DNA from 4 places in the Corynebacterium canis genome. Region 1 is predicted to be linked to each of the others. Evidence: riboswitches for the same ligand, from Rfam matches in the RefSeq annotation. Region 1 holds a riboswitch; each other region holds the start of a gene.
The links. A riboswitch is a leader RNA that binds a small molecule or an ion and turns the genes downstream of it on or off. The one in region 1 is predicted to bind cobalamin.
Positions count from the first base shown of each region.

Region 2: linked by a shared signal. The riboswitch ahead of CCANI_RS11355 (hypothetical protein) and the one ahead of CCANI_RS05745 (FecCD family ABC transporter permease) in region 1 are both predicted to bind cobalamin.
Region 3: linked by a shared signal. The riboswitch ahead of metE (5-methyltetrahydropteroyltriglutamate--homocysteine S-methyltransferase) and the one ahead of CCANI_RS05745 (FecCD family ABC transporter permease) in region 1 are both predicted to bind cobalamin.
Region 4: linked by a shared signal. The riboswitch ahead of CCANI_RS10420 (energy-coupling factor ABC transporter permease) and the one ahead of CCANI_RS05745 (FecCD family ABC transporter permease) in region 1 are both predicted to bind cobalamin.

Region 1 covers NZ_CP047080.1:1,301,630-1,309,377, reverse strand. Annotated here, with positions in the region: gene CCANI_RS05770 (HNH endonuclease signature motif containing protein) at 1-36, shown strand, start outside; gene CCANI_RS05765 (DHA2 family efflux MFS transporter permease subunit) at 72-1,421, opposite strand; gene CCANI_RS05760 (MFS transporter) at 1,424-2,599, opposite strand; gene CCANI_RS05755 (ABC transporter substrate-binding protein) at 2,639-3,700, opposite strand; gene CCANI_RS05750 (ABC transporter ATP-binding protein) at 3,715-4,476, opposite strand; gene CCANI_RS05745 (FecCD family ABC transporter permease) at 4,476-5,513, opposite strand; cobalamin riboswitch at 5,578-5,756, opposite strand; gene CCANI_RS05740 (hypothetical protein) at 5,808-6,122, shown strand; gene CCANI_RS05735 (RtcB family protein) at 6,349-7,551, shown strand; gene CCANI_RS05730 (hypothetical protein) at 7,628-7,748, shown strand, end outside.
Region 2 covers NZ_CP047080.1:2,566,822-2,574,569, reverse strand. Annotated here, with positions in the region: gene CCANI_RS11385 (GNAT family N-acetyltransferase) at 1-66, shown strand, start outside; gene CCANI_RS11380 (GNAT family N-acetyltransferase) at 63-743, opposite strand; gene epsC (serine O-acetyltransferase EpsC) at 747-1,337, opposite strand; gene cysK (cysteine synthase A) at 1,438-2,373, opposite strand; gene CCANI_RS11365 (hypothetical protein) at 2,702-2,956, opposite strand; gene CCANI_RS11360 (helix-turn-helix domain-containing protein) at 3,001-4,374, shown strand; gene CCANI_RS11355 (hypothetical protein) at 4,827-5,069, opposite strand; cobalamin riboswitch at 5,194-5,346, opposite strand; gene ramA (acetate metabolism transcriptional regulator RamA) at 6,002-6,844, shown strand; gene CCANI_RS11345 (cob(I)yrinic acid a,c-diamide adenosyltransferase) at 6,891-7,463, opposite strand; gene murA (UDP-N-acetylglucosamine 1-carboxyvinyltransferase) at 7,490-7,748, shown strand, end outside.
Region 3 covers NZ_CP047080.1:2,258,504-2,266,251, reverse strand. Annotated here, with positions in the region: gene recO (DNA repair protein RecO) at 1-382, shown strand, start outside; gene CCANI_RS10045 (isoprenyl transferase) at 461-1,132, shown strand; gene CCANI_RS10040 (VIT1/CCC1 transporter family protein) at 1,129-2,217, shown strand; cobalamin riboswitch at 2,238-2,445, shown strand; gene metE (5-methyltetrahydropteroyltriglutamate--homocysteine S-methyltransferase) at 2,497-4,776, shown strand; gene CCANI_RS10030 (Fur family transcriptional regulator) at 4,773-5,201, opposite strand; gene CCANI_RS10025 (glycine--tRNA ligase) at 5,643-7,028, shown strand; gene CCANI_RS10020 (hypothetical protein) at 7,030-7,572, shown strand; gene CCANI_RS10015 (hypothetical protein) at 7,588-7,748, shown strand, end outside.
Region 4 covers NZ_CP047080.1:2,352,658-2,360,405, forward strand. Annotated here, with positions in the region: gene CCANI_RS10405 (energy-coupling factor ABC transporter ATP-binding protein) at 765-1,562, opposite strand; gene cbiQ (cobalt ECF transporter T component CbiQ) at 1,578-2,315, opposite strand; gene CCANI_RS10415 (energy-coupling factor ABC transporter substrate-binding protein) at 2,312-2,644, opposite strand; gene CCANI_RS10420 (energy-coupling factor ABC transporter permease) at 2,641-3,363, opposite strand; cobalamin riboswitch at 3,410-3,606, opposite strand; gene rpsT (30S ribosomal protein S20) at 3,852-4,115, shown strand; gene holA (DNA polymerase III subunit delta) at 4,196-5,140, opposite strand; gene CCANI_RS10435 (TspO-related membrane protein) at 5,153-5,986, opposite strand; gene CCANI_RS10440 (ComEC/Rec2 family competence protein) at 6,182-7,748, opposite strand, start outside.

The DNA.
Region 1 (7,748 bases):
GCCGAACCGCAGCCACCCCCAGATGAACAATTCTGAGAGGTAAGAGCCCCAAAACCCACAGGTCGCGGGGCCTACTTCTCATGCCGGAACCGAGAAACCGCCGCTAAGCCGAACCCCAGCGCGATCACCGCTGGGATCACGGCATTCCCCATCGCGGTGGCAATATCCGTCATCGCGGCACCGATCTGCATGGCCGCACCAATAACCGCCGCGCCGACCACCGACCCAACCTGGCGCGTGCTGTTATACACGCCCGACGCCGCACCCACGCTTTTCATGGGCAAATCGCGCATCGCCGTCGCAGAATTCGGGGACCACACGAGGCCATTGCCAAAACCCATGAACGTGATCGGCAGCAGCATCCACCACAGGCTGATCCCATCGCGCATCACCACGACCAGCAGCAGAATCGCCACCGTCATAAACGCGAACCCGCTCATCGAAAGAATGCGCGGATCCAGCCGATCGGAAAGCCTACCCACGAACGGCGCCAGCAGCCCCGAAATCACCGCCATTGGCACCAGCATGAAACCAGCGCGTTCGGCGCTCAGCCCGTGCCCCTCCTGCAGGAAAATCATGACGGGCAGCATTGTCCCGCTTACCGCAAAGCCCATCATGGCGATGGAAAACGCGCCGATGGAAAAGTTTCTGTTTCGGAAAATCTCCAGCGGAATCAGCGGCGCCGCAACCGTTTGCTGCAGCCTAATAAACACCGCGATAAAGATGCAACCCACCGCGAGCACCCCCCAAATCCATATCGGCCAACCGCGATCCGGCCCCTCTTGCACGGCGAACACCAAACCGAACATACCGACGATCGATACGATAACGCTTGCGAAGTCAATCTTGCGCGCCAGCCGAGGCATGGGCGGCACCCACACGGCGACCATCGCCAGTGAAAGTATGCCCAGCGGAACATTAATGAAAAATACCCACTGCCAGCCGATTGAGTCAACGATAATTCCACCGAGGATAGGTCCGGTGAGCGTTGCCAACCCCGCGACAGCGCCCCATATACCCATCGCAGCCCCGCGACGATCGCGTGCGAACACACGGTTAATTACGCTCATTGTTTGCGGCGCCATTATCGACGCCCCGAGCCCCTGCGCCGCGCGCGCCACAATCAACGCAACAATATTTGAGGCTAGCCCGCAGGCAAGGGAACTTAAGGTGAATATCACCATGCCAACCAAATAGACGTTTCGTTGCCCAAATCGATCACCTAGGCGACCGGTGACCAGCAGTGGTACGGCGAACATCAAGAGGTAGATGGAGGTAACCCAAACAACTTGGTTAATGCTGGCACCAAGCTCGGTCTGGAATTGTGGGGTCGCCACTGCCACCACTGTCTGATCCAGCAGGATCATAAAAAACCCGATGCACAGCGCAGCTAATGCGCGCCACGCTTGCCGTTCTGGCATATTCACGCTGGCTCCGCAAACAACTTGCCCCGCAGCGCCAAATATATGGACGCCACTACCCACGCCACCGCTAGGATCACGGCCATGGTGTAAATGGAAACCTGCGTGAGCAATATGGTGGTTATGGCGAAGCCCACGGGGCTCGCCATCTGCCCGATTGCGCTAAACAGGGAAAACGCGCGACCCCGAAGATTATCTGCAATTGATTCAGTGACCACGATCATTTGCAGTGGGCCGACAATACCGCCAGCTACGCCAGCCACGGCCATGCCGAGCAACACGATCCAGGAATATTGCAAGAACCCGAGGCAAATAAAGCCCAAGGTAAACAGCATCATGGTGGAGAACCACACCATCCGGCGATTATCCGAACCAATGGCCGCGATAATGCTCCCGCCGATGATCATGCCGACCGCATAGGCTGAATGCACAAAGCCCATCATGGTGGGGTTATCGATCGCCTGGAAATGCGCCGGAACCAGCAGCATGAGGTATGGGGTAACCAACACCGCGGAAATAGCAAGGGCTACCGCAAGCAAGCGAATCACTGGGATTCTGAGCACCGTCAGCCACGCTTTGATGCTCGAATCCTCCTCCATGACTTCCGCGCCTGGGTCCTTGGTAAGGCGCATCAACGCCGTCAACAACGCGGCAAGCAGCGAACAGCCTGCGGTAATCCACAGCACCTGGTTGATCGGAAGGTTCGCAAGTAAGATTCCGGCCAGCGAAGGGCCCAAAAACATGGCGATGCCCATCAGTGTTTGATTAATGCCGGAAAGCATATCCAGAGACTTGCCGGACGTGTAGGCAACGTCACCGGCGAGGGCGGCGCGGGCGGCCATGCCCGGGACGTCGCCAATCGCGCCAAGGATGCCGATCACAATAAACCAGCCGAGATTCAAACCAGCCCACGTATCAACGGCGATCAATGCCACCACGGACAAACCGCTGATCACATCGGAAATCACGCTCATGGGCTTACGGCCCACGCGGTCAATCAAATGGCCACCGTAAAAGGCGAATAGCAGCGACGGGACGGCAATGGCAGTCGCCACGACGCCCGCCGCCGCAGGGTCCCCAGTTCGTTGCAGCACCAGCCACGGCCACACGACCATGGCCACGCTATTGCCAAGCAATGATGTTCCCGCAGAAGCGAGATACAGCCAAGCAGTTTTCATGACAATACTTCCTTTCACTGCCTGGCTTACATTTCCAGATTACTGGAAATATTCCAAACCAGGCACACTCGCCGGAAGCTCCAATGCGGGCTTAATATCAGACTTCGGGGCGAGGTTGAATTTTTCCATGCCCTTGCGCACGTGCTCGGCCGCATCAATGTTCAATGGGCCCGAGGTCCACATCGCGTACGGGAGGTTGATAAAGCGGTTTTCCTTCACGGCCGGAAGGTCCTTGGTCACCGGGTTTTCCTTGAGGATCTTCACCTTCTCATCGAACTCCTGGCCGGGGTACTCAACGAACACGAATACGTCGGGCTTGGTGGAGGTCAGGTGCTCCCAGCCGACCGTCGTCCAGGTATCCTCAACGTCCTCCGCAGCGTTTTTGGCGCCAGCGGCTTCGAGGATCGCCTGCGGGGCGCCGAACTTACCGGAGGTAAAGATGGTGTCCTCGGCGGAGTCGAATACAAAAGCGACCGGCTTGGTGGTGGGCTGCTCGGCGGCTTGCAAGGTGGCGAGGCGGTCCTGCTGGTCCTTGACCACCTTGTCAGCGGTATCTTTATGGCCAGTAATTTCGCCGATATTTGCCATGTCGATTTCCACGGCCTTCCACGGGTCCACGATACCACGCTTAGTGGTGCCCTCTTGGCGGCAGGACTCGGTGAGGATATAGGAATCAATACCCTGTTCCTTCAGCGAATCCGGGGTGAGGTTCTTGCCTTCATTGAAACCGTAGTTCCAGCCAGCGACGAAAATATCGGGCTGCTTGCTCACAACCTCTTCGAGGGAGGGGTATTGCTTGGCCACATCTTCGAGGCCAGCGATAACGTCCTTGCCGTACTTTGCGCCGAGGATATCCACGTCGCGCTGGACCGAACTGACGTACTTGATATTGTCTTGGGCGCCAGCGGACAACACGATGGAAATGATATTTCCATCGTTAACGAACAGGTTATCGGCCTTTTCAAAGGTGACTTCCTGGCCGCAGTTTTCTACGGTAACCCCACCAGCCGCGGCGGCAGACGTACTGGGGGACGTGGACTCGCCGCAAGCCGACAGCAGCAATGCGGAGCTGGCAAGCAATGCCAAAGTGTACTTCTTCATGGGTTTCTCCTTATTTAGAGTGAATCGACGATGAGATGCGTGCGCGTAGCCTCGGGAAGTTTCGCGAGCATCGCCTGCACATCAAAAACGCGACGCAGGTTTTCTGGGACCAGCACTTCCTCCGGCGCACCCGCCGCAAGCATGGTGCCCTGGTGAAGCACCACAACCTGGTCGAAGTGAGAGACGGCAAGGTCTAGGTCATGAATCGTGGCCAAAATGGTGCGGCCGGATTCGCGCAGCACCTTCAGCAAATGCAACTGGTGGTGCACGTCTAGGTGGTTGGTGGGTTCATCAAGCAGCACCAGGTCCGTGCCCTGTGCGAACCCACGTGCTAAAAGGGCGCGGCGGCGTTGGCCACCTGACAGCTGATCGCAAGGGCGATCGGCCAAGTCCGCAACACCCACCAATTCCAGGGATTCCGCAACAATGCGGCGCTCCTCTCTGCCGCCCAGCTGCCAGGACTTCAAGTGGGGCAGGCGCCCCAGAGCCACCATTTCGGAAACAGTCAGATCTCCGGGTGGGGATTCCTCCTGCCCCACGAGCGTCATTTGGCGGGCACGGTGACGCGGGCGCATGGCGTGGACGGGCGCGCCGTCGAGAAGCACGGAGCCGGCGTGCAGGGAGGTAATGCCCGCGAGCCCGCGCAATAATGTGGATTTGCCTGCGCCGTTGACGCCGACGAGGGCGGTCATGGTGCCGCGTTCCACGGTGAAGGTGATGCCGCGGACGATGGTGGCCTTGCCGATGCCGCACGCGACGTCATCAATTACGAACATCAGTTCTGACCTCCGAAGTGGTAGCGGCCGCGGCCCATCAACACAAGGAACAATGGCGCACCCAAGACGCCGGTGACCACACCCAATGGAATCTCCTGCGGCGGTGCGGAAATACGTGCGATCACATCCACCCACAGCAAGAAGAGTGCGCCCGTGGCCATGGAAATAGGAAGCAGCCGCCAATGCAGGGAACCGACCATCATGCGCGCTAGGTGCGGAATCACCAAACCAACGAAGCCGATGCCGCCCGCCACGGCGACCATCGCGCCGACCAAAAGCGCCTGGATAAAGAACAACGCTTGGCGTAGCACACCCACTCGAACGCCAAGGGCGGCGGCGGTGTCAGGGCCTGCGGCGAGGGCGTCTAATTGATTGGAGAGCAGCATCAATGCGATCCCTCCGATAATCACAATGGCGAACGGCAACGCAAGCTTGTTCCATTGCGCACCGGCCACGGAACCGAGCATCCAGAACATGACGCCTTGGGCGGCGCGGGCGTCCGGACCCTTGAACACAAGGAAGCTCGCCATGGCCGAAAACGCCGAGGAAAGGACCACACCTGAAAGGATCAAGCGCAGCGGGGTTAAGCCTCCTTGGGCCATCGTGATGGCATACACGGTGGCGGTGGCGACGAGGGCGCCGATTAATGCGCCACCCGAAAGTGCGTACAAGCCAAGCGAGGACAGCATGCCGAACGTTAAGACGGCAGTGGCGCCGACGCTGGCACCCGCGGAAACGCCGAGCAAGTACGGGTCCGCAAGCGGGTTTCGCACGAGCGTTTGCATAGCGACGCCCGCGAGCGCAAGGCCCGCGCCCACGATCAGCGCGAGCAGCCCGCGAGGCACACGCAACTCCCACACAATGGAATCAATTGCCTGGTCAGGACCTTTTCCGCCATTGAGACGGGCCCATACCACGTCCCACACCGCCTCACTGGCGTAATCCACAGAACCAAACGTCAATGAGATGACAAAGCTCACCGCGATCAAAACCAGCAGCAGCACGAACAGCGCCACCGTGAACAGACTTCGACGCAGACCTGTCCCGGACAAACGGAACTCCTTCAACATTGCTCCGACACGTCGAACGCGGACGTGGCGAAGACTCAGCGAAGAGCCGGCAGGTTTTCGGACTCGTTGGATCACCCCACCCCCAAAGCACCTTCCCAGCCTTCACAAGGCCAGTGGTATATCCCATTTTGGGGGTAGTACCCAATCACCGCTGCGCGCCAGTTTCGGATTCACACCGAGATTCCCTTGACCAGCTCACTGACGGTAAGAATTGTATCCCACCGCAAGTTCAAACGAGCAAAACAGGTAAATTAGTGCGATATGAAGTTCAAAAATGCATCCGAAGTACGTACCGCACCTGTAGTAGCCACGGGCCTGATCGGGGGTTGGCTCACCGCCCGCGAAACCGGCGTCCGACCGATCGGTGGCGCACTCCTCACCGCCGCGGGCATTTGGGCCGCACGCAGCTGGTATGACAAGGGCGGCCTGCCGCTGGCAACCGGGTTGACCGCCGCGTATATTGCGGCTTTCGGCGTGTCCCACCCGCTGGCCAAAAAGATTGGTGCATGGCCCTCCGTGCTCGCCGTGACCAGCGGAGTTGCCGGCGCCGCGCACTTGCTTTCCGACGCCCGCTAGCACCCCCGTTCGTGGGCAGGAAATTCTCCATGTGCTATTGATTGTTTTGGTCAGAAACCCGCTACAGAAACGAAAGGACGTGTCATGCAACGCTTCAATCAGCTGCCATCGCGTCATTTCCTGTGGGGTTGTTGACCAACGAGCTCGTTAACGCCTCGCAGTCAGGATTCATTTCTGGCGGGGGCGATTTTTTATGTCCCCGCCGCAATTAGTAAAGGGGAAACCCATGGCTCGAAACCTGCGATCCCGTATCGCAGACATCAATAATCACCGGCCAAAGGTACATATTTTCGCCAGCGAAATCGAGGAATCTACCGTCGCGCAGGCGCAAGATACCGCCAAACTTCCGTTCGTATACCCGCACGTAGCGCTCATGCCCGACGCACACACCGGCCTCGGATCTTCCGTAGGCACTGTGTTCGGAACGATCGGCGCCGTGATCCCCGCCGCCGTCGGCGTGGATATCGGCTGCGGCATGATCGGCGTGCGCACCCAATTCCGCGCCGCCGACCTGGAAGGCAAGGAGCTGACCAAGCTGCGCGATGCGATCATCCGCGCGATCCCGCTCTCCCCCGGGAAATACAATCGGTGGCAGCTGGAACCCTCGGCGGACGAACGCTGCCGCGAATTGGACGCCCTGGCACGGGAAAACGACGTGAACCTGAAGCATTCACCGAACTGGCGGCAGCAGCTGGGATCCCTCGGCGGCGGGAATCATTTCATCGAACTCTGCCTCGACGAGGAAGACATGGTGTGGATGTTCCTGCACTCCGGCTCCCGCGGCGTGGGAAACAAAATCGCCCGCGCACACATCGATATCGCGCAGGCCAATATGGTGAAATGGTGGGTTCCATTGCCCAATCCGGACCTCGCCTACTTCGTCGAAGGCACCCCAGAATTCGACTCCTACCTGCGAGATCTCCACTGGGCGCAGCACTTCGCATTCCTGAACCGTGAAGAAATGATGGATCGGTTCTCCCGCTGCCTCGCCGCCTTTATGGGGCAGGCCGTGGTGGAACAGCAGCGCATCAATTGCCACCACAACTACACGGTAAAGGAACACCATTTCGGGCGCGACGTGTGGCTAACCCGCAAGGGAGCCATCCGGGCGGACGAGGGTGCCTTGGCGCTGATTCCCGGATCCATGGGAACCGCATCCTACGTGGTGGAGGGCAAGGGCTTCGCGCCCGCGCTAAACTCGGCGCCGCATGGGGCGGGGCGTCGATACTCGCGGACCGAAGCGCGCCGGCGTTTTACCGAGGCGGACCTCGCCGCGCGCATGGAAGGCATCGTGTATCGGCCCGGCGATGCGTGGGTGGACGAAATCCCCGACGCGTACAAGGATATCGACCAAGTCATGGCCGATTCGAAAGAGCTTGTGGAAATCAAACACAAGCTGCGCCAGGTGCTGAATGTGAAAGGCACCTAATTGGATAGTTTTGCTCCCATTATTTCAGGATCGGCTAGCATGAAATTAGCAAACCGATCCGAAAAGGGAGACAACCATGCCAAATGAAGCACATCCTGTGGGCGTTGCGGTCCCGTCCAGCATCGATCTTATGAATATCGGATCGTACGGCGTGGGCGAATTGTTTTCACCGGGGAGATTCGCCCACGGGGTGCAGG
Region 2 (7,748 bases), 1.3 Mb from region 1:
TCCGCGGTGAGTGGGTTTATCGCCAAAAACCCCGAATATTCGGACCTCGTGGTGCCCGGGTTCTAGGCCTCCACGCCCATCATCGCCCGCAATTCGGGGGTAAGACCAGAAACCGTGACCGTGGGCGCATCCGGGTGGATCTCTCGGTAGCGTTCGCGGGTCAGTTCGGCTAATTCGCCGGGCAGTGGGATGCTGTCCGGACCGGCGGGCACCTGGATATTTTTTACCTTGACGTACCCCAATTTCGCGCTCACGCGCGCCGAGGCGTCATTGCCGAGTATCCAGCCCGATTCGACGCGTTCCGCCCCCAAATGGTCGAAGCAGAACCCCGCAATGGCGTGCCGTACGAGTGTTCCAAAGCCCTGCCCCTGGAAACGGTGAAATATCCACGAACCGGTGGCGACGGTGCGTCGAAAAGCAAAATCGGTGGCGCGCAAGTCTACAGCGCCAATCAATGTGTCGCCGTCAAACACCACGAGGTCCAGTGACCACGCCGCGGGCTGGAAATTCACGCGGTTTAGCCATCGAAATTGTGCGCTATTGCGGGCGCGCTCGGAGTCCGGCGCGAAGAGCCAGGGGAACGCATGGTCGGGCGTATTGGGGCCGTACACGGACTCCTCGGAAGCGTGGGCGAGCAGCGGCAGATGCGCGTCCGTCAAACCCAGCAACGCGATGCTGCGCTCGGGCGTGGCGACCTCGATGCGCACCCCAAACGGCGGCCACACCTGGGTCAGCGAATCCATGTGCTAAATACCGGCTCCCCGTTCGAGGGCCACATAGCGGTCCGGGTCCACGAGGTGGAGGCACTCATCCTGGTGACGCGGGCGATTCTTGGCGGGGATGCCAACGGCGATGTTATTGGCGGGCACGTCCTTGGTCACAACTGCGTTCGCCCCGATTGCGCTCCCCTCGCCGATGGTGATGGGGCCGAGGATCTTCGCGCCGGCGCCCACGGTGACATTGTCCTCAAGGGTCGGGTGACGTTTCGTCTGGGTGAGCACCTGGCCGCCGAGGGTGACGCCGTGATAGAGCATCACGCCATCGCCAATCTCTGCGGTTTCGCCGATGACCACGCCCATGCCGTGATCGATGAAAAAGCGCCGGCCAATGGTGGCACCGGGGTGAATCTCCACACCGGTCAGGAACCGGGTGAGCTGGGCAAGAACGCGGGCCGGGCCCTTGATGCCGCGCACCCACAACGCATGCGCGACGCGGTGGGACCAAATCGCATGAAGGCCGGAATAAACGATCGCATTTTCGACATCGCCGCGGGCCGCCGGATCGTGGTCACGGGCATTGGCAAGGTCTTCTCGGAGCATCGAGATGAGTCGGTACATAACGGTCAATCCTATCAGCGTCCAAATATGCAGAAGGCCCCCCGCTGGCAGCCGCGTGGCGAGCTGCGGGAGGCGGAGGGCGAAACGCAACGTGCGTGAGTTAGTTGCGGATGTCGTCGTAAAGCACGGTGGAAACGTAACGCTCGCCGTAATCGCAAGCGACGGTGACAATCGTCTTCCCCGCGTTTTCTTCAAGCGCGGCGAGCTGCAACGCTACATGCACGTTTGCGCCCGTGGAAATGCCGCCCAAAATGCCTTCCTTCGCCGCCAGTGCGCGCGAAGCGGCAATCGCATCCTCGTTCGAAACGGTGAAAATATCGTCGATGACCTTGCGATCCAGCACCTCGGGGATAAAGTTCGCGCCAATGCCCTGAATCTTGTGCGGGCCAGCCTTGCCCGTGGTGAGCAGCGCGGAATCCGCAGGCTCGACGCCCACGATCTGCACGCCCGGCTTGCGGTCCTTGAGCACGCGGCCAACACCCGACACCGTGCCGCCAGTGCCAAAGCCCGCAACGAAAATATCGACGCCGCCCTCAGTGTCCGCCCAAACTTCCTCGGCGGTGGTCGCGCGGTGAATCGCCGGGTTCGCAGGATTAGAGAACTGACGTGCGAGGATCGCGCCCTCGCGGCTAGCCACAATCTCGTTCGCCTTATCGACGGCGCCCTGCATGCCGGCAGAGCCCGGGGTCAGGATGATCTCCGCGCCGTAGCCACGCAGCATCACGCGGCGCTCGAGGGACATGGTCTCCGGCATGGTGAGAACCACATCGTAGCCGCGAGCAGCACCAACCATGGCCAGCGCAATACCAGTGTTGCCGGAGGTTGCCTCGACGATGGTGCCGCCCGGCTTCAGCGAACCATCGGCCTCAGCGGCGTCGATGATGGCGCGGCCGATACGGTCCTTCACGCTGTTCGCCGGGTTGAAGAACTCCAGCTTGACCAAAACCTCGGCGGGCAGCCCTTCGGTGAGCCGGTTCAGGCGAACCAGCGGAGTATTGCCGATGGTTTCGGTGATGTTTGCATGGATACGTCCCATGTGTTCGTGCTCCTAGAAATCCAAAAAACGATGAGCGCGGCGGTGGGCCGCGCGGTGGCTACAGCACAGAATACATGTGCCGTTAAAGAAAATCTAGACCGTTCGGTCTAAGGGTCGGTCTGTTTGGTGGGGCGGAGGGCGAAACAGGTGGTAGGAGGCAGGTTTTGTGGGCGGTTTTGGTTTTGCAAAGGTTGGTGCCGAGCGGCGCTCAGGCAGATTTGACACGCCGACCGCTGCGCGGCGGTGTTTCCGCAGGTGGCCGAATTCGGTATGTCAGATCTGCCTGAGGTGGATGTGGCGGGGTAGATGGTGCGGGAAGATTCGACCCTCATCGTCTGGGAGGTTCTGCCGGCCCCTGCTTGCCGATAGCTTGCCCTGATAGGTTGTGTGCAGCCGTTGACCTGCGATCGTCCGGATTTTCTTCATTGGACACCTCAACGAAGAATAAAAAGACGATTTGCAGCGTTTTTGGGCTGTCATCTCTCAGGACCTTGGTAACAACCTGTTTCATCACCTTGGTGACAACCTGTCTCATGTCCTTGGTAACAGTCTGTCTCATGGCCTTGGATGCAACGAGTCTCATGACCGTGGAAACGATTTTGGTGGTGTTCGTTTTCAATTAGGTGCATGGTTCGTCCTCTTTCGCCGAATGTGCGGCGTTTAATTGTTGAATTTGATCCGTGTGCCGCGAACGGCATGAGTATTACGGAGTTTTGTGCGGTTCATGGCATTAGCCGGAAAACGTATTATGCGATCAAAAAGCGTTTTGAGCAGGAAGGATTTGGGGCGCTGCATCCGCGGTCGAGTGCGCCGCATAAGCCTGCGACTACCTATGATGAGGCTACGGTGTCGATGGTGCTTGCGATGCGGGAGCGGCTTGGCCAATTTGGTTGGGATAATGGGCCGCGATCCATTTGGTATGCGTTGATTGATCAGCCGAATGTGGTGCAGCCGATTCCTTCGGTGTCGACGATTGCTCGGATTCTGGCTGCTGCGGGTGTGGTCGCGAAGAATCCCCGGAAGCGGCCTCGCTCATCGATAGTGCGCTTCGAGCGATCCTGTGCCATGGAGTTGTGGCAGCTGGATGCGTTTTCCTATCGGCTCGCTACTCCGGCGGGCACTGTGATCACGATTTACCAGCTCATCGATGATGCAACCCGATTTGATGTGGGTACTACGTATGGCACCAAGCCGGAAAATGGGGCAGATGCGTTGAACTGTGTAGTTAACGCGATCCGTGTCTATGGGGTACCGCGCCAATTGCTGAGCGATAATGGTGGCGCGTTTAATCAGATTCGCCGGGGCCGGATCACTGCGCTGCATCGGTTTCTTGCCGTCAAGGGTTGTGAGGCCATTACTGGCCGGGCGGATCATCCCCAAACTCAAGGCAAAAACGAACGCTCCCATCAAACCTTGGTGAAGTTCCTTGATGCGCACAAGCCCAGTACTGAGGCCAAATTGAAGGAATTGCTCAGTGAATACCGGGAGTACTACAACAACAAGCGGAGGCATCAAGCACTCGGGGGTATGACCCCGAAACAGGCCTGGGACAGCATCGAACACCGCCCTAGTAGCGGCGAGCCCATCACCCAGGAGCAATTGACTGCAGAGATTGAAAAATACCGGCAGGCCCGTTCGAGCGAGTCCCCCAGCGCTGCAGATGGCCTCGACCAGGATCCAGCAATGCTGTACATCAAACCCTCGTCCAGACCACGTTTCGCGCTCGCGGGGTACTACATCAATATCCCCAAACGGCTTACCGATAAGCACTACTACGTCGTTCACACCGACGATGAATACGCGCTATTCGATTCCGTCGACGGCGTCATGGTCCTGCGAATCCCACTGCCACTAAACGTGCTCGGCGAACCGATCGGCGCCACCGTACCCCTTTGGAAAATCATCGGCGCGTACCTCCACGAGGCCCCGCCGTGGTTTCTCAAACGACAGCAGCAATGGCTACAACAACACCCCACCGCCGCTGCTGAACTAGAGGATTAACTACCCGCTCGCGCGTTACCAAGGTAATGCTACTGGTTGTCACCAAGGTGATGATACTGATTGTTACCAAGGTGATGGCACAGAGTGTTACCAAGGTCGCGAGATTCTACACAGCGTTTTTGGGCCAGATTCGTCCTGAATTTCTTCGTTAGACCCCCGAATGAAGAATAGAAAGACGAGCCCCAGGTCGGCGGTTGCACACAACCCATTGGCGGTGTGATGTGGAGGGGTTGAAGTGGCTGGCCGAGCTTCGCGCCCAGGCAGATTCGACACGCCGGCCACCGAGTGACGGCATTTCCGCAGGACGCCGAATCCGCCAGGTCAGATCTGCCTGAGGCAGATTTGTCACTGGGTAAGCGCGCAGCAAAGCCGCAGCTGAGAAGGGTTTTCGCGGCCGTTTCTGCGATGCGCGGCGCAACCCAACGCCAAGCGCTACGCAAACTAAAGCGACGTCACGCCGCACCGTCCCCCACCAAAAAGAACGCCCCATCCCCCACCAAAACGAACGCCCCATCCCCCACCAAAAAGAACGCCCCATCCCCCACCAAAAAGAACATGCCCGCGGGAAGGCGTTCGGGCGCACCTCGCGAGGAGGGCTTGGCTGGGCGGGAACGGTCCGAAGGGGCGGGCCCAAGCCGAGGCGTCGCGTGCACGCGGGCTTCCTCGCGATCCGAACTATGCCTATCCGCGGGCATGGTCGGGCTATAACATCACCGTGTTTCCGCAAAGCTTGCCGCCGGGGGCTTCGGGTCAATTGAAAGGGTGCCGCCTTTTGGGGTGAAGCGTTTCCTAGCGTTGGGCCGTTGCTGCAACAGGGGTGGAGTTATAGCGCAACTGGCAGGTATCGGACTTCCGGCGCGTGCGCCGATTACCGTTGCGGGACAGTCCCAGATTTGCACTGGATTCCCTGTTGTCCTGCGCGCGGGGTTCCGGGTGGAGTTTCGCGGGCAGACCGGTTGCGTTCTCTAGGATAGCTGGTCTCCGTGTGGCTCGTGGGGCGGGGGAGTTCGATTGGGGGCGATTGACACCCTCCGCACCCCTCCAAAAGACCGCTTTTCGACGCCCCGTCGGGCAAGATTTGCGCCCGAGGCAAGGCCCTGCGGGCGTCCGGCGGCGTGATATTGATTACGCTGTGTCCGCGCTTTGAGATTTTGAAACTCAATAAGCGTTTTCGGGATGGTGGAAAATCGTTTCAAACTGAACGGCGATAGTAAGGGCGCTGCGTAACGGAAATCGTGTTTTGCATTTCTCTGGTAGCATGCCCGCCAGCGGCGAGACGGCGCGCACCCACCTGCAAAGATGCAGCGTTGTTCTACAATTTACCCCCATAATCCACATGAATAATATGCGAAACTTGGAAGGCAATGGAAAAATATGGGGGCACCTTTTAAGGGGGAGATGTTCGATTAAGGGGGCGGCGGGTTACCCCTATTGCAAAACCAAGTGGGCAGCGTCGCCGAAAATTCTCCGGAAAAATGGGCTATGCGCACCCCCGCTGTGGCATTATACTTCACCTCTAAGAGTTTTCTTAAGTTCGAGGCGGGTGTGTTCGCGCGCGGCGCGCAGGGTGCATCCGATTACATACAGGCGTGCCGGGTACGCCGTGTAATTGTTGCAGGAGGTAAGTGTGGATTCTCAGCGCATCAAGGACGATGAGGATGCGATTCGCGCGGCGTTGACGTCGCTGAAGACTGCGACGGGTATTCCCGTGACGATGTACGCTACCGCGATGCCAGATGGGCGGTTGCAGATCGGCGCGTGGGTGGGGTTGCGGACCCCGGCGTTGCAGAACCTCATCATCGAAGCTGGGTGCGGCGTCGGCGGCCGGGTGATGACCACTCGCCGTCCCGTGGGCGTGAGCGATTACACTCGCGCCAATGTGATCAGCCACGAGTATGACAACGTCATTCAGGATGAAGGCCTGTTTTCTATCGTGGCCGTCCCAGTGATCGTGCAGCGCGAGGTTCGCGGCGTGCTGTATGTGGGCGTGCATTCGCCGGTGCGGCTGGGCGATAAGGTCATCGAAGAGGTCACCATGACGGCCCGTAGCCTCGAGCAGGATCTCGCCGTGAATGCGGCGTTCCGGCGCGCCGATGGTGGCCGTTCTGGGGCGTTGAAGTCCGGCCGCGTGATGAACGGCGCGGAGTGGGAGCAGGTGCGTTCCACGCATTCGAAGTTGCGAATGTTGGCCAACCGCGTGGGCGACGATGACCTCCGCAAGGAGTTAGAAGATCTGTGCGACCAGATGGTTACCCCTGTGCGCGTGAAGCAAACCACGAAGTTGAGCGCCCGCGAGTTGGATGTGCTCGCGTGCGTGGCGCTGGGCCACACCAATGTGGAGGCGGCCGAGGAGATGGGCATTGGCGCCGAAACCGTGAAGAGCTATCTGCGTTCCGTGATGCGCAAGCTGGGCGCGCACACCCGTTATGAGGCGGTAAACGCAGCTCGACGGATCGGCGCATTGCCGTAACCGGGGGCTTATCGACGCCCCGCCACCCCCGCGGCGTCGATAAGCGTTACCGTTGTCCGCCGGGCACCCATTGAACGTCTTCGCCGTTGTTTTCGACTCGGGCGAGGATGAACAGGAGGTCGCTGAGGCGGTTGAGGTATTTTGCGGGCAGGGTGGTCGTGGTTTCGGGGAACGCGCGGACTGCGGCCCAGGACGCCCGTTCGGCGCGACGAACGATTGTGCGTGCGGTGTGCAGCAGGGCGGATGCGGGGGTGCCACCGGGGAGGATGAACGAGGATAGTTTCGGTAGTGCAGAGTTGAAGTGGTCGCAATCCGTTTCGAGGCGATCAATGTACGCTTGTTCGATGCGGAGCGGGGGGTACTTGGGGTTTTCTTCCACGGGGGTCGCTAGGTCTGCGCCTGCGTCGAACAGCTCGTTTTGCACGCGGCGAAGGACCGCCGCAACCTCGGGCGAGGGGGCGCCTAATGCGAGCACTTGTCCTATTGCGCTGTTCGCTTCGTCGCAATCGGCGTAGGCGACGAGGCGCGGGTCGTCTTTGGGAACGCGTTCAAAGGAGGCGAGGCCGGTTGTGCCGTCGTCACCTGTGCGTGTGTAAATCTTTGTTAAATGCACAGCCATACATTCACGCTACTAGTGTAGGAGGGGTGAAAGAACGTTTTTTGGTAACCGGTGGGGCGCGGCTACAGGGCACGGTGCAGGTTTCTGGCGCGAAAAACAGCGTGCTGAAGCTGATGGCGGCGGCGTTATTGGCGGAGGGCGTAACCACCATTCATAATTGCCCCGAAATCGATGACGTTGCGCTCATGCGTGCGGTTCTTGAGGGGTTGGGGTGCGAAGTATTTATCCGCGGCACATCCGTGTATATCAAAACCCCGGCGGAGCTGCGCAGCGACGCGGACTTCG
Region 3 (7,748 bases), 960 kb from region 1:
CCTCGAGCGCTGCTGCGGCGCCGACGACCCCACCCTCGTCCTCGATGCCTTCCTGCTCCAGGCGATGGAGCATTCCGGCTGGGCCCCAAGCCTGTTCGATTGCGCCCAGTGCCAAAGGCCGGGCCCGCACCATGCGTTTCACCCCGGCGCCGGCGGGGCGGTGTGCGTGGCGTGCCGACCCCCGGGTTCGATAGAAGTTCCGGAATCAAGCTTGCGCCTGATGTGGTGGCTCGCGCACGATCACTGGGACGCGGTGCGCGGGGCGTCGATAAGCGCACAGGTGGCGGGCGACGCGCATCGGCTTACCCGCACACATCTCCACTGGCACCTCGAACGTGTGATTGCCTCGCTTGATGTCCACGATCAGGGGGCGGTGTCGTAGCACGGTAATATAGGCACGGTGAACTCCATTCCGCCGCAGATTCCCGCTGAATTCCTCCCCCGGCATATCGCCCTCGTAATGGATGGAAATGGCAGGTGGGCGCAGGAACGCGGGCTGAAACGCACGGAAGGACACCGTCGCGGTGAGGCCGTCCTGCTTGATGTTGTAGACGCCTGCCTAGCCTTAGGCATTCCTTACCTGTCCGCGTATGCGTTCTCTACGGAAAACTGGCGGCGCAGTGCCGACGAAGTGCGCTTCCTCATGGGCTTTAACCGCGACGTATTGCGGCGTCAGCGCGACGGGCTCCATGAAAAAGGTGTGCGAGTGCGCTGGGTGGGGCGCAGGCCCCGATTGTGGCGCGCCGTGATCCGCGAGCTGGAGGCGGCCGAGGAGCTCACCAAAGACAACACCCGAATGACGCTGGCCATGTGCGTAAACTATGGCGGCCGCGCGGAGATTATCGACGCCGCGCGGGAGATCGCTCGGCAGGCCGCTGCGGGCACCCTGCGCCCCGACGACATCACCGAGCAGAGCTTCGCACAATTTCTCGATGAACCCGACATGCCGGATGTGGATCTATTCCTGCGACCCTCCGGCGAAAAACGCACCTCTAACTTCCTCGTATGGCAGTCCGTATACGCAGAAATGGTGTACCAAGACAAACTGTTTCCCGACTTCACGGCCGCGGACCTCTACGCGGCGGTGGAAGAATATGCGCGCCGAGATCGCCGCTTCGGAGGAGTGAAATGACCGAACCCACGAGGAAGCAAATCCGCCGGTGGCAACGCTACCTGGCGAACGAACGAGCGGAAGCCGCGGTGTACCGCGAGCTGGCCATGAGCAAGGAAGGCACCGAGCGGGACATCCTGCTGGCCATCGCCGACGCCGAGTCCCGCCACGAGGAACACTGGCGGCGGCTTTTGGGCAATCATGTGGGCATGCCGCAGCGGCCCGACCTGTCCACCCTGTGCATGGGCTTTATGGCCAAACGATTCGGCAGTGTGTTCACCTTGGCGCTGATGCAATCGGCGGAGACGCGGACGCCGTACGCCAAGGACGAAGACGCCACCGCACAAATGATCGCAGACGAGCGGATTCACGCCGAAATCGTGCGCGGTTTGGCCGCTCGCGGCAGGGAAGAAATGTCCGGCAATTTCCGCGCGGCCGTGTTCGGCGCGAACGACGGCCTGGTGAGCAACCTCGCGCTGGTGCTCGGTGTGATGGCCGCCGGGGTGGATAACCGGTTGATCCTGCTCACGGGCATCTCCGGTTTGCTCTCCGGCGCGCTATCCATGGGCGCGGGGGAGTATGTGTCCGTGTGTTCGCAAAAGGAGCTGTTGGACGCTTCGACGCCGGATCCGGAAACCTCCTCCGAGGTGCCGCGCTTGGACGTGGACGCCAACGAGCTGGCCTTGGTGTACCGGGCGCGCGGCATGTCCGAAGAGGACGCCGAGGTCAAGGCGCGCCGGGTGTTTGCGGAGCTTAAGGCCACCGGCATGACCACCGAATCCGTGATCACCGAGGACGAGCCCGCGACCAGCGAGGATGCGGACGTAGTGGGCAGCGGCTGGTCGGCGGCGGTGTCGAGCTTTATGTTCTTTGGCACGGGCGCATTGGTGCCGGTGATCCCGTTCTTCTTTGGCCTGGATCAATTGGTTGCTGGTGTGCTGGCTTGCGTGCTCGTGGGCATCGCACTGATGTTCACTGGAGGCATCGTGGGTGTGCTGTCGGGGGCGTCTCCGTGGCGGCGTGGCCTGCGCCAGTTGGCCATTGGTTTGGGCGCGGCGGCGGTCACCTACGCATTAGGTAGGGCGTTCGGTGTAGCCGTCGGTTGACAGACAGCTTGGTCTATATTCTAATGTGAGGTGCGCGCTGTTGTATGCCCCCGCGTACTTCAAGGGAATCTGGTGCGAATCCAGGACTGTCCCGCAGCGGTATGTGAGAAATCCGAACGCCACCCCGAATACGGAGCCAGCACTGTCGATCGCGATGGGAAGCTGTGGCAATTAGGTACTAGCTTTTCGCTCACGAGTCCGAATACCTGCAGCGCGCCGCGATTGCGGTACTTCTGCCGCAACGCGTTCACCCCACTACGCTGACGAGGATCAGACAACGTGACTACCTACAATTTCCGCGCGACCGTTGCGTCGCCACCCCGCATCGGACCCAATCGCGAGCTCAAACATGCGTTGGAATCGCACTGGGCCGGGAACACTTCGGGCCCCACGCCGTGGGCCGTCGCCCGCGAACTCAACGCCGCCTACGCCGAACAATTGCGCGCCGCGGGCTTGGACAGCGTTCCGTGGCTGGGCATCAGCCTGTACGATCAAATGCTCGATATGACCGCCGCCTTGGGGGTATTGCCGGCGCGCTTCACCACACCCGACACCTACGCCTCCGTCGAGCAGCTGCTTGCGGCGTGCTTTGCGACGGCGCGTGGCACGGCCGAGCACCCGGCTGCGGCGATGACCAAGTGGTTTGACACCAACTACCACTACATCGTCCCCGAACTGGAGTCCGAGGTGAGCTTTAGCGCCCACCCCGAACTCTTGCTCGATGGCATCGCGGGCCCCGAGTTTCGCCCGGTATTGATCGGCCCTTACACCTTCCTGCGCCTCGCGCGCCGAGTGGCGGAGGGCCAGGCGCCGCGCCCGCTCACGCCTGCCGAGCTCAGCGACTTGCTGCCTTCGCTGACCCAGGCGTATGTCGAACTTATCGGCGCATTGGCCGCGACTGGGGTGCGCTGGATCCAGCTTGATGAGCCCGCCCTTATGCTCGATGTTCCCATCGAACATAATGACGCAATTATCGCAGCCTACGAGACGTTGGCCGGGGCCACGGAGGTCCGGCTGCTGGTAGCCACGTATTTCGGCGATGGCAATAGCGCCGTGGAATTATTGCAACGCACCCCGGTCGCTGGGATAGCCGTAGACCTTGTGACCTCCGCCGCCGATCCCGTGCCCGCATGGGATGGCACCAAGCTGCTGGTCGCAGGTGTGATCGATGGGCGCAACGTCTGGCGCACTGACCTGCGGCGCGCCAAGGAACAATTGGAGGCGCTCCAGCAACGCGGCCCGATCGCCGTGAGCACGAGCTGCTCGTTGCTCCATGTTCCTTATTCCTTGGAGCCGGAAACCGCGCTGGACGCCGAGCTTCGTCGCTGGTTGGCGTTCGGGGCGTCGAAAATCGACGAGGTGGGCACGCTGGCGCGGCTCCTCGGGGGCACGGCGCGGCCGGAAGATCAGGCGTTGGTGGAGCTTTCCGCGCGGGTGTGGGAGGAACGCCGCACCTCGCCGCGCATCCACAACGAACAGGTGCGCGATCGTGTGCGTGGGGTAACGGAGGCTGATCGGCGCCGCACCCCGTTCGATCAGCGGCCGCGCCCCGAGCTACCCGTGCTGCCGACGACCACGATCGGTTCGTTCCCGCAGACCAAGGAAATCCGCAGCGCCCGCGCTCGGCTGCGCCAAGGGGTGATTTCGGCGGCCGAATACGATTCCCAAATGGTCGCGGAAGTTCGCGCAGTTATTCGAGCGCAGGAAGAGCTCGGTTTGGATGTATTGGTGCACGGCGAGCCCGAGCGCAACGACATGGTCCAATACTTCTCCGAACAGCTGGACGGATACGCGGCCACCGATTATGGGTGGGTGCAATCCTATGGTTCGCGCTGCGTACGGCCGCCGATTCTGTACGGTGATGTTTCCCGCCCTGCCCCGATGACCGTACGTTGGTTCGAGGTCGCGCAACGGGCTACCGAGAAACCCGTCAAGGGCATGCTCACCGGCCCGGTAACCATGCTTGCCTGGTCGTTTGTGCGCGATGACCAGCCGCTTTCGGAAACCGCCGATCAGGTGGCGTTGGCGCTGCGGGACGAGGTGGCCGATCTAGAGGCTGCCGGTGCGCGATTCATACAGGTGGACGAACCCGCGATCCGGGAGCTGCTGCCCCTGCGGGTGGCGGATCAGCCCGCCTACTTGGCGTGGGCGACCGGCGCCTTCCGGTTGGCAACTTCGGGCGTGGCGGATAGCACGCAGATCCACACACATATGTGCTATTCGCAGTTTGCGGAGCTGATCGATACCATTCTCGATCTTGACGCGGATGTGACCAGCATCGAGTCCTCGCGGGCCGGCATGGGGGTGCTGCAGGCGCTGGCCCAGCACAACTTCCACCTGGGGATTGGCCCTGGGATTTGGGATATTCACTCGCCGCGGGTGCCATCCGAAGCGGAGATCGAACATTTGCTCACACAGGCGGTGCGTCATGTGGATCCGGCCCTGCTGTGGGTGAACCCGGATTGCGGGCTCAAGACACGCGGCTGGGCGGAAACCACGGCCAGCTTGCAGAATCTGGTTGCGGCCGCGCATGAGGTGCGGGCCACCATCACTGCCTAGATGGGGGAATGCTGGCACTGGGCGCACAAACCGAAAACTTCGGCGGTGTGCCCGGTGAGCTGAAAGTCGTTCTCGTCCGCCACGCTGTGCGCCCACCGCTCTACGGGGCCGCCGTCGATTTCCACGGTGGTCCCGCAGCCGGTGCACACAAGGTGATGGTGGTGTTCGTCGGAGGTGCATTGCCGGTAGAGGGATTCCCCGCTGGCCATGTGGAGCACGTCGACGGCATCAATATCCGCAAGCGATTGCAGCGTGCGGTAGACGGTGGTGAGACCGACCTTGTGTTTGCGTTCTGTGAGGGCTTGGTGGATTTCTTTCGCGGACGCAAAGTTGTCGAGTTCGCGGAGGACATTGACAACAGCAGCGCGTTGGCGAGTGCTGCGTACGCCGAGCTTCGGCATAATTGATTCATTGTGTACAGCCATGATGTCCAGGCTCCTTCCAGATGTCCACATGGCGGTGGCTTCAAGGACCGTAGTTTCATGAGACGTGTGTGGGATTCTTGCCACAATGCTACCCCATTAAGCGGCATCATAATGAAAAAGCGCTGTTCAAGCGATTGCCGTGTAGGCCATTCAGTGGGCAAACTTCGCAGGTTAATAGGCGTTTTCTATGGCGTGACTTCGGGGAAAACTGGTAACACCTAGGGAAGATAACAGTGTGAAGAAAGTTTTGTAACAGCACGTGTACAGCCTGACTCAACCCCCAGATGGCTGGTAATTTGCGTGACGCGCTAAGGTTATGTGTGACCTTAGCCGTCATCGAATGCCCGTCAGCCAGGCGGGCATAAGGATTATTGGAGGCTTTGTGCTGCGCGAATCGCGCGGGCGAAGGCTTTGACTCGATTGAGGAGTTGTGAGAGTTCAGTGGCGAATGAATCCGTCATCGATACCGTGGTGAATCTTTGTAAGCGCCGCGGATTGGTCTACCCCTGTGGCGAAATCTACGGCGGCACTCGCTCAGCTTGGGATTATGGTCCCTTGGGCATGGAGCTGAAGGAGAACATCAAGAAGCAGTGGTGGCGGACGTTCGTCCAGGCCCGCGCCGACGTGGTGGGAATCGATTCCTCTATTATCCTGCCCCGCCAGGTCTGGGTCGCCTCCGGCCACGTGGAAACCTTTACCGACCCGCTGGTGGAATCCCTGTACACGCACAAGCGTTACCGCGTGGATCACCTGTTGGAGGCCTACGAGGCCAAACACGGCCACCCGCCGGCGAACGGATTGGCGGATGTCAACGATCCCGAGACCGGCCAGCCGGGCAAGTGGACCGAGCCCCAACTATTTTCCGGGCTGATGAAGACCTTCCTCGGCCCCGTGGACAACGAGCAGGGCCTGCACTACCTGCGCCCCGAAACCGCGCAAGGCATCTTTATCAACTTCAAAAACGTGATGACCACCGCGCGTATGAAACCACCGTTCGGTATCGCGCAGGTGGGCAAGTCCTTCCGCAACGAGATCACGCCCGGTAACTTTATCTTCCGCACCCGCGAATTCGAGCAGATGGAGATCGAATACTTCGTCGCCCCCGAAGATGCGGACGAAAAGTTCCAGGAATGGGTGGACGCCTGCCAAGACTGGTTCATCGACCTTGGCATCAAGGAAGAGAATCTCCGCCAATTCGATGTTCCGGAAGAGGAGCGCGCTCACTACTCCAAGGGCACCATCGACTTCGAATACCGATTTGGTTTCCCCGGCGGCGAGTGGGGCGAGCTCATGGGTGTGGCAAACCGCACCGACTACGACCTCGGCTGCCACATCGAACACTCCGGCGAAGACCTTAGCTACTTCGACCAAACCACCGGCAGCCGCTTCGTTCCCTGGGTGATCGAACCTTCCTTCGGACTTACCCGCGCCCTGATGGCGTTCTTGTGCGACGCCTACCATGAGGACGAAGCGCCGAATGCCAAGGGCGGCGTGGATAAGCGCGTGGTGCTCAAGCTGGACCGCCGCCTTGCCCCGATCAAGGTTGCGGTGCTGCCGCTGAGCAAGAAGGACACGCTCACCCCGGTGGCGGAAAAGGTTGCCTCTGACCTGCGTAAACTATGGAATATCGAGTACGATACTTCCGGTGCGATCGGCCGCCGTTACCGCCGCCAGGATGAGATCGGGACGCCATTCTGCGTCACCGTCGATTTTGACACGCTCGAAGATAACGCCGTTACGGTGCGCGAACGCGATACCATGCAGCAGGAGCGCGTCAAATTGGACGAGCTCGAGGCGTACCTCGGGCAGCGGCTCGCGGGTTGCTAGCATGAACAATCTTCATTGGGGTGCGCGCGATAAGTCCGGCGCGCAGGTAACCATTCCATTGCTGCAGGGCGACGAGGTGCTGGCCACGTTTGTCACCGACCACAAGGCCGAAACCACTACCGCACAGGTTGGCGATAGGACCTGGACCTTTGAGGCGGGACGCAAAGGCGACGCCGTCGCACGCGTTGGCGATTCCATTGAGTACCGGGCCGTGCCAAGCAAGGGTCGCTTTGACCGCTCTGATAATGTCACCGTCACCGTGGGCAAACGTACGTTCAAGCTGACCCGGGAGGCGAAATCGGACTGGATCGTCGAGGTCGAACCCCACAACGATAAAGTTGCGCAATTTACGGGTGCGCAACACGGGGTCCGTCACGTAGAACTGGAAGTGGAGGAGGGCGCCGAGCTCAGCCAAGACGAGGCAGTATTCCTCGCCTGGGTGGCGCGCATCGTGCTCGAGGCTCGCCTGGTGGGATTCACGTGGATCCTCACCGTGTGCCTGCTGGCGCTCACCCCCTTTATCGTCTGGGTTTTCCTGTTGTAAGAGGGAGCGCGCGCAATGTCACAGCAACCAACGTGGGTGTGGGAGGATAATGTCCTGCGCGACCACGAGGGTACCGTTGTCGCACAAGTGCGCGCAGACGTCATTTTTATCGGCGAGCATCGTTTGCTGGTGGAATCCACGTCCGGCCCGTGTTCGTTCCGCTTGCGTTTCACGGC
Region 4 (7,748 bases), 1.1 Mb from region 1:
TCCCGGAATCTGTGTAAAAAGTATCGCGGCTGGGCCTCAGGACGGCCCCAGATGATGAAAATTACACAGAATCCGGCGTTCGTGTGTAAAAAACTTCATCTGCCGCGCGCAACCCATCCCAACTGGCCACCAAACACTCAAAAACCGCCCTAGCTTCGGCACCTAAATGGCCATCCCACCGCACTTCCACGAACACCCCACAGTAATTCACCACAAATCACGGCGATGCGCAGGCACTTTCCCAAAGCCAGCACCACAAACGGAGGCACGCTAAGGAAAATATGATATATCCGTAACCGTCGAAGGATTCTCCCCGACCTGGCGATCAGCCATGGCAACATTCTGGTAAACCGACACCCGTCAACGCTCAAATCCGGAGCTCCACCCGTAACCTAGGCAGTAGCTTATACACATATATATTTTGGACTCTCGATACAACCCGTCGCAGCAGCCATTCTACGGCCTTGAAACTCGCTACCCTTGTTGGACCATGGCCGAATTCCGTTTCGTGCGCCATTCTAATACGGTCGGTTGTACACAAGCCATTGCCAAGCGCAGAGTTAAACGGTGTCTACCGATATTTTTTACATCAAAATCCCGAAATCTGTGTAAAAAGTATCGCAACAGCGGCCCTGGGCGGCCCCAGATGATGAAAATTACACAGAATCCGGCTTTCGTGTGTAAAAAACTTCATCTGCCGCGCGCAACCTATCCCAACTGGCCGCCAAACGCACCTCCGCCGATAGGCCGCGCGCAATGTTGGGCTAGTGCCCGCGGGTAACGAGGTCCTCAGGCGTGCGAACCGGTTCACCGAGGGCGGCGGAAACAAAAGGGGCCCAAGGCAATTCGAGGCGAGCCGCCTTGAGGAGTTGCTGATTGCACATGATTTCATCGACGGGACCACTGATCAGGCGTTTTTCGTGGATTACAACAGCCGTCTTGGCGAACGCATATGCGAGATTCACGTCGTGCGTAGACAGGATTACCGCCGCGTCGATTCGCTCAAGCGTTTGAAGCAATTGGGCGCAGCCAGCGGGATCCAGGCCAGCAGTGGGCTCGTCCAGCATGAGCACTTCGGGTTGCATGGCCAAGGCGCCGGCGAGTGCGACGCGTTTGCGCTGGCCATAAGAAAGTTGCTGGGGAACGCGGTCGGTAAGATCCGCAACCTCGGCGGCAACCAAAGCGGATTCGACACGCTGTGCGATTGCCTTCGAATCCAAACCTTGATTCATCGGACCGAAGGAAACATCGTCGCGCACAGACAAAGCGAAAATCTGATCGTCGGGTTCCTGAAGCACCAATTGCACCACAGACCGAGCGTAGTTGCGGCTCTTTTTCTTCCGATCCAACACCTGGCCCTTGACGCGCACCACCCCAGCGGTGGGCGACCAAGCGCCACAGAGCAGGCGAAACAGGGTGGATTTCCCGGATCCGTTCGGTCCAAGCAAGGCGATTCGGTCGCCAGGCAAAATGCTTAGGCTTACGCCTTCAAAGATGTTTGGGTTGCCCTCGTGGGCAAATGTGGCGTCGCTAATTTGTACGAGCGCGGTAGGGGGATTCATGGGTGCCAACAAGCCTCACATCGGGACAAACAAACTTACTAACGTCACAGCCACCAAGAGCGCCACGTAACCAGCCAAATAGCCCCAGCGCGTGGCGGCACCTTGGGAGCTGCCCACGAGATGCATGGTCGCGAGTTCGCCGCGCAATGAGACCCCTTCGCCGAGGCGCCGCGCGCGGGTAAAGGCCACCACAAAGAGCGCTGCGATCAGCCCCGCGACGGATCGAATCCACCTTCGCATGTTTGTGTGACCCAATCGTGCGGCTTGCGCCTCCCACATGGTCCGCGCCGTGGCGATCAGCGTGGCGATCATCCGGTATGTCAACGCCATCACATGCACGATCGAACTCGGGATCCCGATCCGCCCGCACCAACCAAGCAATTGCGCCATCGGCGTGGTGCAAGCGAATAACATCGTGGAGCTCATCGCCACAATGGAGCGCCCAAGGACGGTGGCGGCCTGCGCCACCCCGCCATCGATAAGCACGATCCCCTCGGTGGTAATCGCAAAAATGAGCGGGCCAAGACCAAGCGCGATAAAAGCGGCGGGGGCGGCGACAAGTCCGGCGTAAAGACGCCAAGGAACACGCGCGAGATATGCGCACACAAGTACGACTGCGGCGAAGAGCGGCAGCGCGGGCAACGGCGGCAAGGCGATGACGCAAAAGGTCATGCCAAGGAGCAGAGTCGCTTTCTCGCCGACGCTCACCCCTGCCCAACGGCTGCGCGCGGCGGCGAGTTCCAGTGCGTTCACGCCGTGGTAGCGCCCGCCGAATCTTCGGCTTCGTGTTCTATTACGGCCTTGGAGCGGCCGCGGTAGTTGCCCAAGGCGTAGCCCAAAACGCCCGCGCCGAGTGCCGCTTGCAAGGCGAATAGGCCGGATTCGACCTCGCCCGGCAGTTCGCCGACGAGCGGTTCAAACCACGGCGTGTAGTCGGGATTTTGCTCCGCGACGATGCCTTCTGCGGCAGCATCCGTGCCTCCGAACTGTTCTTCGGATGTGGGGTCGCCGAAGTGGAAGAACATGGGAAACGCCGCGATAATGATTGCCAGGCCGATCAGACCCCAAGTTGCAGGTTTCATTGCACTGCACCCTCCTTTACGGTGCTTGTCGACGCCGCAGAACGCGCCGTCGATACGTCCTTCGCCGAGGTGAGCACGCCGAGCAAACGCAGCTCCTTGGTCGCGATAACGCTTAAGCTACGGAACACCAGTACGGTAACGATGCCCTCCACGATTGCCAGCGGAACTTGAGTCGGCGCATACAGCGCCATAAAGGTCGTGGCTGCGGTACCAAAGCCGGCCGCATGGTGCGCGGCGGCAAGCTGCAGCGCCGTGACCACATAGGTGGAGAGGTCCGCGAAAAACGCGGCGAGGAAGATGGCGACGCTCGCCGATAGACCAGCCTTTCGAGACACCCTCCAGATGGCGTAACCCACCCAAGGCCCCACGATGGCCATCGAAAAGATATTCGCACCTAACGTGGTGATGCCGCCGTGAGCGAGCAACAACGCCTGGAACAAAAGTACGATACTGCCGAGCAGCGCCATGACAGGCGGCTTAAACAACACCGCCCCGAGGCCAGTGCCCGTCGGGTGCGAGGACGAACCGGTCACCGACGGAATCTTCAACGCACTCAACACAAAAGTAAAAGCCCCGGCAGCCCCCAACAATAACCCCGTTTCCGGCTGCTCCTTGATCTGTTTTTTCGCCGCCATGGCGCCGTGAACCACAAACGGCGCCGCAGCAACTCCCCACGCAATAGCATGAGACGCGGGAAGGAAACCTTCCGCAATATGCATGATGTCACTCTTTCTATCACTGGGCCCGAACACCTCGCAGGCCACATTATTGTGTACGGTTGCAGCCGGTCTCCTGGCTTCGTTCTGTTCCCGCCGCGCGCCCCTTCAGCCTTCCCACGCCCGCTGGCGCAGTGACCTTGACCCAACACCGAGCCTAGACACGAAGCAACAAAACATACAGTGGCGAGGGCCGCTGCCGGAATCCCACCGGCATTCCCGAACACTGCAACATCAACAACGTATCATTTTGAAACAAGCATCGAAACGAAAACGCTTGGAACGTTAACTGCTTGTGACGCAGCAACAACGCTTTGCCCTCCCCCGGTTCCCCCTGCTACACTCCCAATGTTCTTCGCTTGATAGGAGCGTGTGTTCGCGGGCGGTCAGGACCTTGGGTCCGCCCAACACACGCAGCTCGGCGCCGCGCGCCTAACAATCCTGGCAGGCGTCGCATCACATTCGATCAAGACCAAGAGGTATTTTCTTTCATGGCTAACATTAAGTCCCAGATCAAGCGCATCAAGACCAACGAGAAGCGCCGCGTCCGCAACCAGGCTATTCGCTCTGCTGTTCGCACCGAGATCCGCAAGTTCCGCGAGGCCGTCGAGGCTGGCGACAAGGCTGCGGCGGAGACCCAGCTCCGTGTTGCTTCCCGCGCCCTGGACAAGTCCGTGACCAAAGGTGTGTTCCACCGCAACAACGCCGCGAACAAGAAGTCTCGCATGGCTCGCGCCTTCAACAAGATGGCCTAAACGCGTCTGCCTAGCTTTGCGCTAGGTTCCCGCACTGTGACCCGCGCCGTATTCGGCGTGGGTTTTCCATTTCTCGCACGCTACCCCGCAAGCTCCGCGATCTCGCGCACGGCTGTTTCGATTGCGTATTCGGGGTCGGCGCCGTGGCCTTTGACGGCGGCGTCGAGCTCCCCGACGATTATGACGGCTTTCGACACCGCGTCCCCCGACCAGCGTCGAGCCATGCGGGCAATCTTGTCTACTTTCCAGGCTGGCACGCCAGCGGCGCCCGCGAGCTGATAGGTATTGACGGCCCCGCGCGTTGTGTACAAGCGTGCGATTGCCCCGACATTTCCGGAGAGCGCGGCGGCCAGCACGACGGGGCTTATGCCGAGTTGCAGGGCGCGTCGTGTGGAGGCGACCGCTCGGACGGTTTGCCCCGTGCAGGCGAGGTCGGCGATGTCGAAGCCGCTGACCTCGGCCACCCCGGCGTAATACGCATGGACTTTTTCTACGGTGACTTCACCGCCCGTATCCGCAACGAGTTGGCTCACCGCCGATGCCAATTCCCGCAGGTCACTGCCGACGCCCTCAAGGACCGCATGCACGACGTCCGGCGTTACCTTCACTCGGTGCCGTCGGAATTCTGCCATGACAAAGCCAGGGCGATCCTTTGCGGAAATCTGTGCGACCTCGTGGACCTCGGCCACCTTGCGGAATTGTTTTACCATTGCCTTCGTGCGACCGCCGCCGGAATGCCGGATCAGCAGGAAGATGCCGGGGGCGGGGTGCTGCGCGGCGTCGAGAAGCAATTGGGCGGGTTCTTTGCCGGCTTCGTCGGTATTGGTGAGCACCAGAATGCGGTCCTCGGCAAACAGGGAGGGGCTGAGCAGGCCTGCGAGCTCACTCGGTTTAATATCGCCGGCACGCAGCGAAGTTACGGGAACATCGCCGCCCGCCTGGCGTCGAATCTGCGCGGTGAGTTCCTGGCAAGTGCGTTCCGCGAGGAAAGGCTCATCGCCGACGATCAGGTGAACTGGGGCAATCACACGACCATCCTAGGCGCGATGCCGGTATTGCAACACCCCGACGCCCACCGCATTCGCGATCGTCACCGCGAGGGTGGCCGCGAGGAGCACGACTATGGCGGAGTGGGAACCCACGCCCTCGTCTCCGACAATATGTTTGATTAGGATGCCGAACACTGCCCACACCAACACCAGCGAATACGCCAAATCACGCAGATACACCGAATTCCAAATGCCCATGCTCAGCCCCACGAACAACGCCGCGCCAAGCCAAAACGATTGGTTTTCAAACAGCGGATGCCAGCCGATGCTTACCAGCCACGCCTTCACATTGGCTATCACCGCGATGGTGATCCAGCCGAAGTACACCATAAACGGCAGCACGACGCAGCAATAGTCCGCCGTGGAACGCTCCTCATAAGTGGCCTTGTGCACTTGGCGGACAATCATCGAAAGCACTACAAATAGCGCAATAATCAAAAGCAATGAGGCGTCAATGGCGCGATAATGCCAGGCGAGAATCCAGCCGATATTCATCAGACAAGTAGCGATAAATAGCACTCCAATTCGGAGAAAAATATCCTTGTCCACCAGCGAGAACAGGCGCCGCCGAATCGGCGAAAATTGGTACGCAACATAGCATATAAGAAGCCCGTAAATAACGATCCAAATGGAAAAGGTAAAATCAGCCGGCGTGAAATAGTTGACGTACCGCTCGGAAACCTCACCCGTGGTGAAACCGCCGATGCGCAGGGTGTTTGCAATGATGTTCATTACCAAGGTGAGTGCAAGCGCAACTACGCATAACCATTTAAGCGCCCTTTCTTCCCGTAATCTGGCGCTTGAATCAGCTGCGAAAATCACGGCCCACTCCTTTTTTCAACGAACCTCGACGCCGAGCGACTCTGGAAGGCAATGACTGCACTGCAGATAAACGCCAAAACATCCGGAACGCCGTTCTTAACATCAATTGTAACGAATATAAACAAACAAGTCAGTACTCCACACGCACATTAGGGACACGTTCACCACCCGAATTCATCGCATCAAACACGTGCACTAAAATCTGCCGTCGCGCGCATGTTGTGTGCCATCGCTATACAGCGCCACCTCCCCGTCACGATTCGGGTACAGCACCGGAACTCCGCCTTTGGTACGCGTCGGGCGGTCGCGGGCCTTCCCGCCGCCATCGAGCACCACCACCGCATCGGTCCCCGCGGGTGGCTCATAATCGCCGCCGATCTTTTGTTCGGTTACCACATTGAGCTGATGGAGCGGGATTTCCTCCGGACGATCCCCCAGCGGGACCCCGGGCAGCAGCCACACCAGCGTCGCCGCAGCGGCCCCGCCAAGCACCCAGCGCCCCCACCCTCGATAGAACAGGTATACGATCCACGCGCTGCCGAGCAGCACCCAGGATACCGGCGCGCTCAGCTGCGGCCCGTGCAAGGTCACCGCCACCAAGTGAATCCACCGCGCACACGGCTCCACGAGAAAGAGCGCAATTGATTCCAAACCGCCGGGCAATAACGAACAGCCCACCGCGACCAACCCCAACACGGTAATCACACCCACCACGGGGGCCGCAAGTATGTTCGCCAATACGGAGACCAGCGGGATCGTGCCGGTCACCATCGCGAGTATCGGCGCGGTCACCACGTCGGCCGCGATCGCCACCCCGAGCGCGCGCACCACCACATCCGGCATTCTGCGTCCGAACAGACTTACGCGCGCAAGGGCAGGCACCAGCAGGGGTTGCAAGGCGACTATCCCGCCGGTGGCCGCAACCGACAAGGCAAAACCGTATTGCACGGCGAGGTCGCTATCCCACAACACAAGGCCGCACACCGCAAGGCTCAAGCCATGAATCGGTTGCATTTTCGAACTATTTATCACCGCAAGCAAGCCGACCATACCGGTCACCCCGGCGCGCAACACGCTCGGCTCCAGCCCCACAAGCCCTAGGAATCCGATCAGCGCGACCGCCGCCGCGAACACCTGCACACGAGGCGAAAGTGTGAGCAAACGCGCGGCGGTAAACACGATGGTAACCACCAGCGCAACATTGGAACCGCTGACCGCCGTGAGGTGCGAAAGCCCCGTTTCGATATACAGGTGCCGGTCCGCCTCCGATTGCATGTTCGTATCGCCGAGCACCATGCCAGGCACCAACCCACGCGCCTCGGCCCCCAACCAAAATTCGGAAGCTTGAGCGAATGTATGGCGCACGTGGCCCGTGATCGCCTGCCAACCTTGCGGCGGCGCCACAACGGTGAGATCCCGCGCCGTCAGCAACTCCGCAACCAACCCGGCGCGCTCGCTCGGCCGCGCCTGAACCGTCGCCTCCACGGTCGCACCGGCCGCTGGGGGCGCAGCCCCGCGAAACAGCACGGGCAGCGTCACCGGGTAGCCTTGGTCATCGACCTTGAGCAGCCATAACTCATCGCTCAGACGTTTGGGATGATCGGCGATCACACCACGCAGACGTTCCGGCGTATCGACGCCCACCGCACGCACACGCAGCTGGGAGATCACCGTAGCCACGCTTCCGCCGCACCCCAAGAGGATCGCTTGGCCGAAGCTCCGCAGCGCCACTGCACCGAGAGAAGATGCGATTACCAGTGCG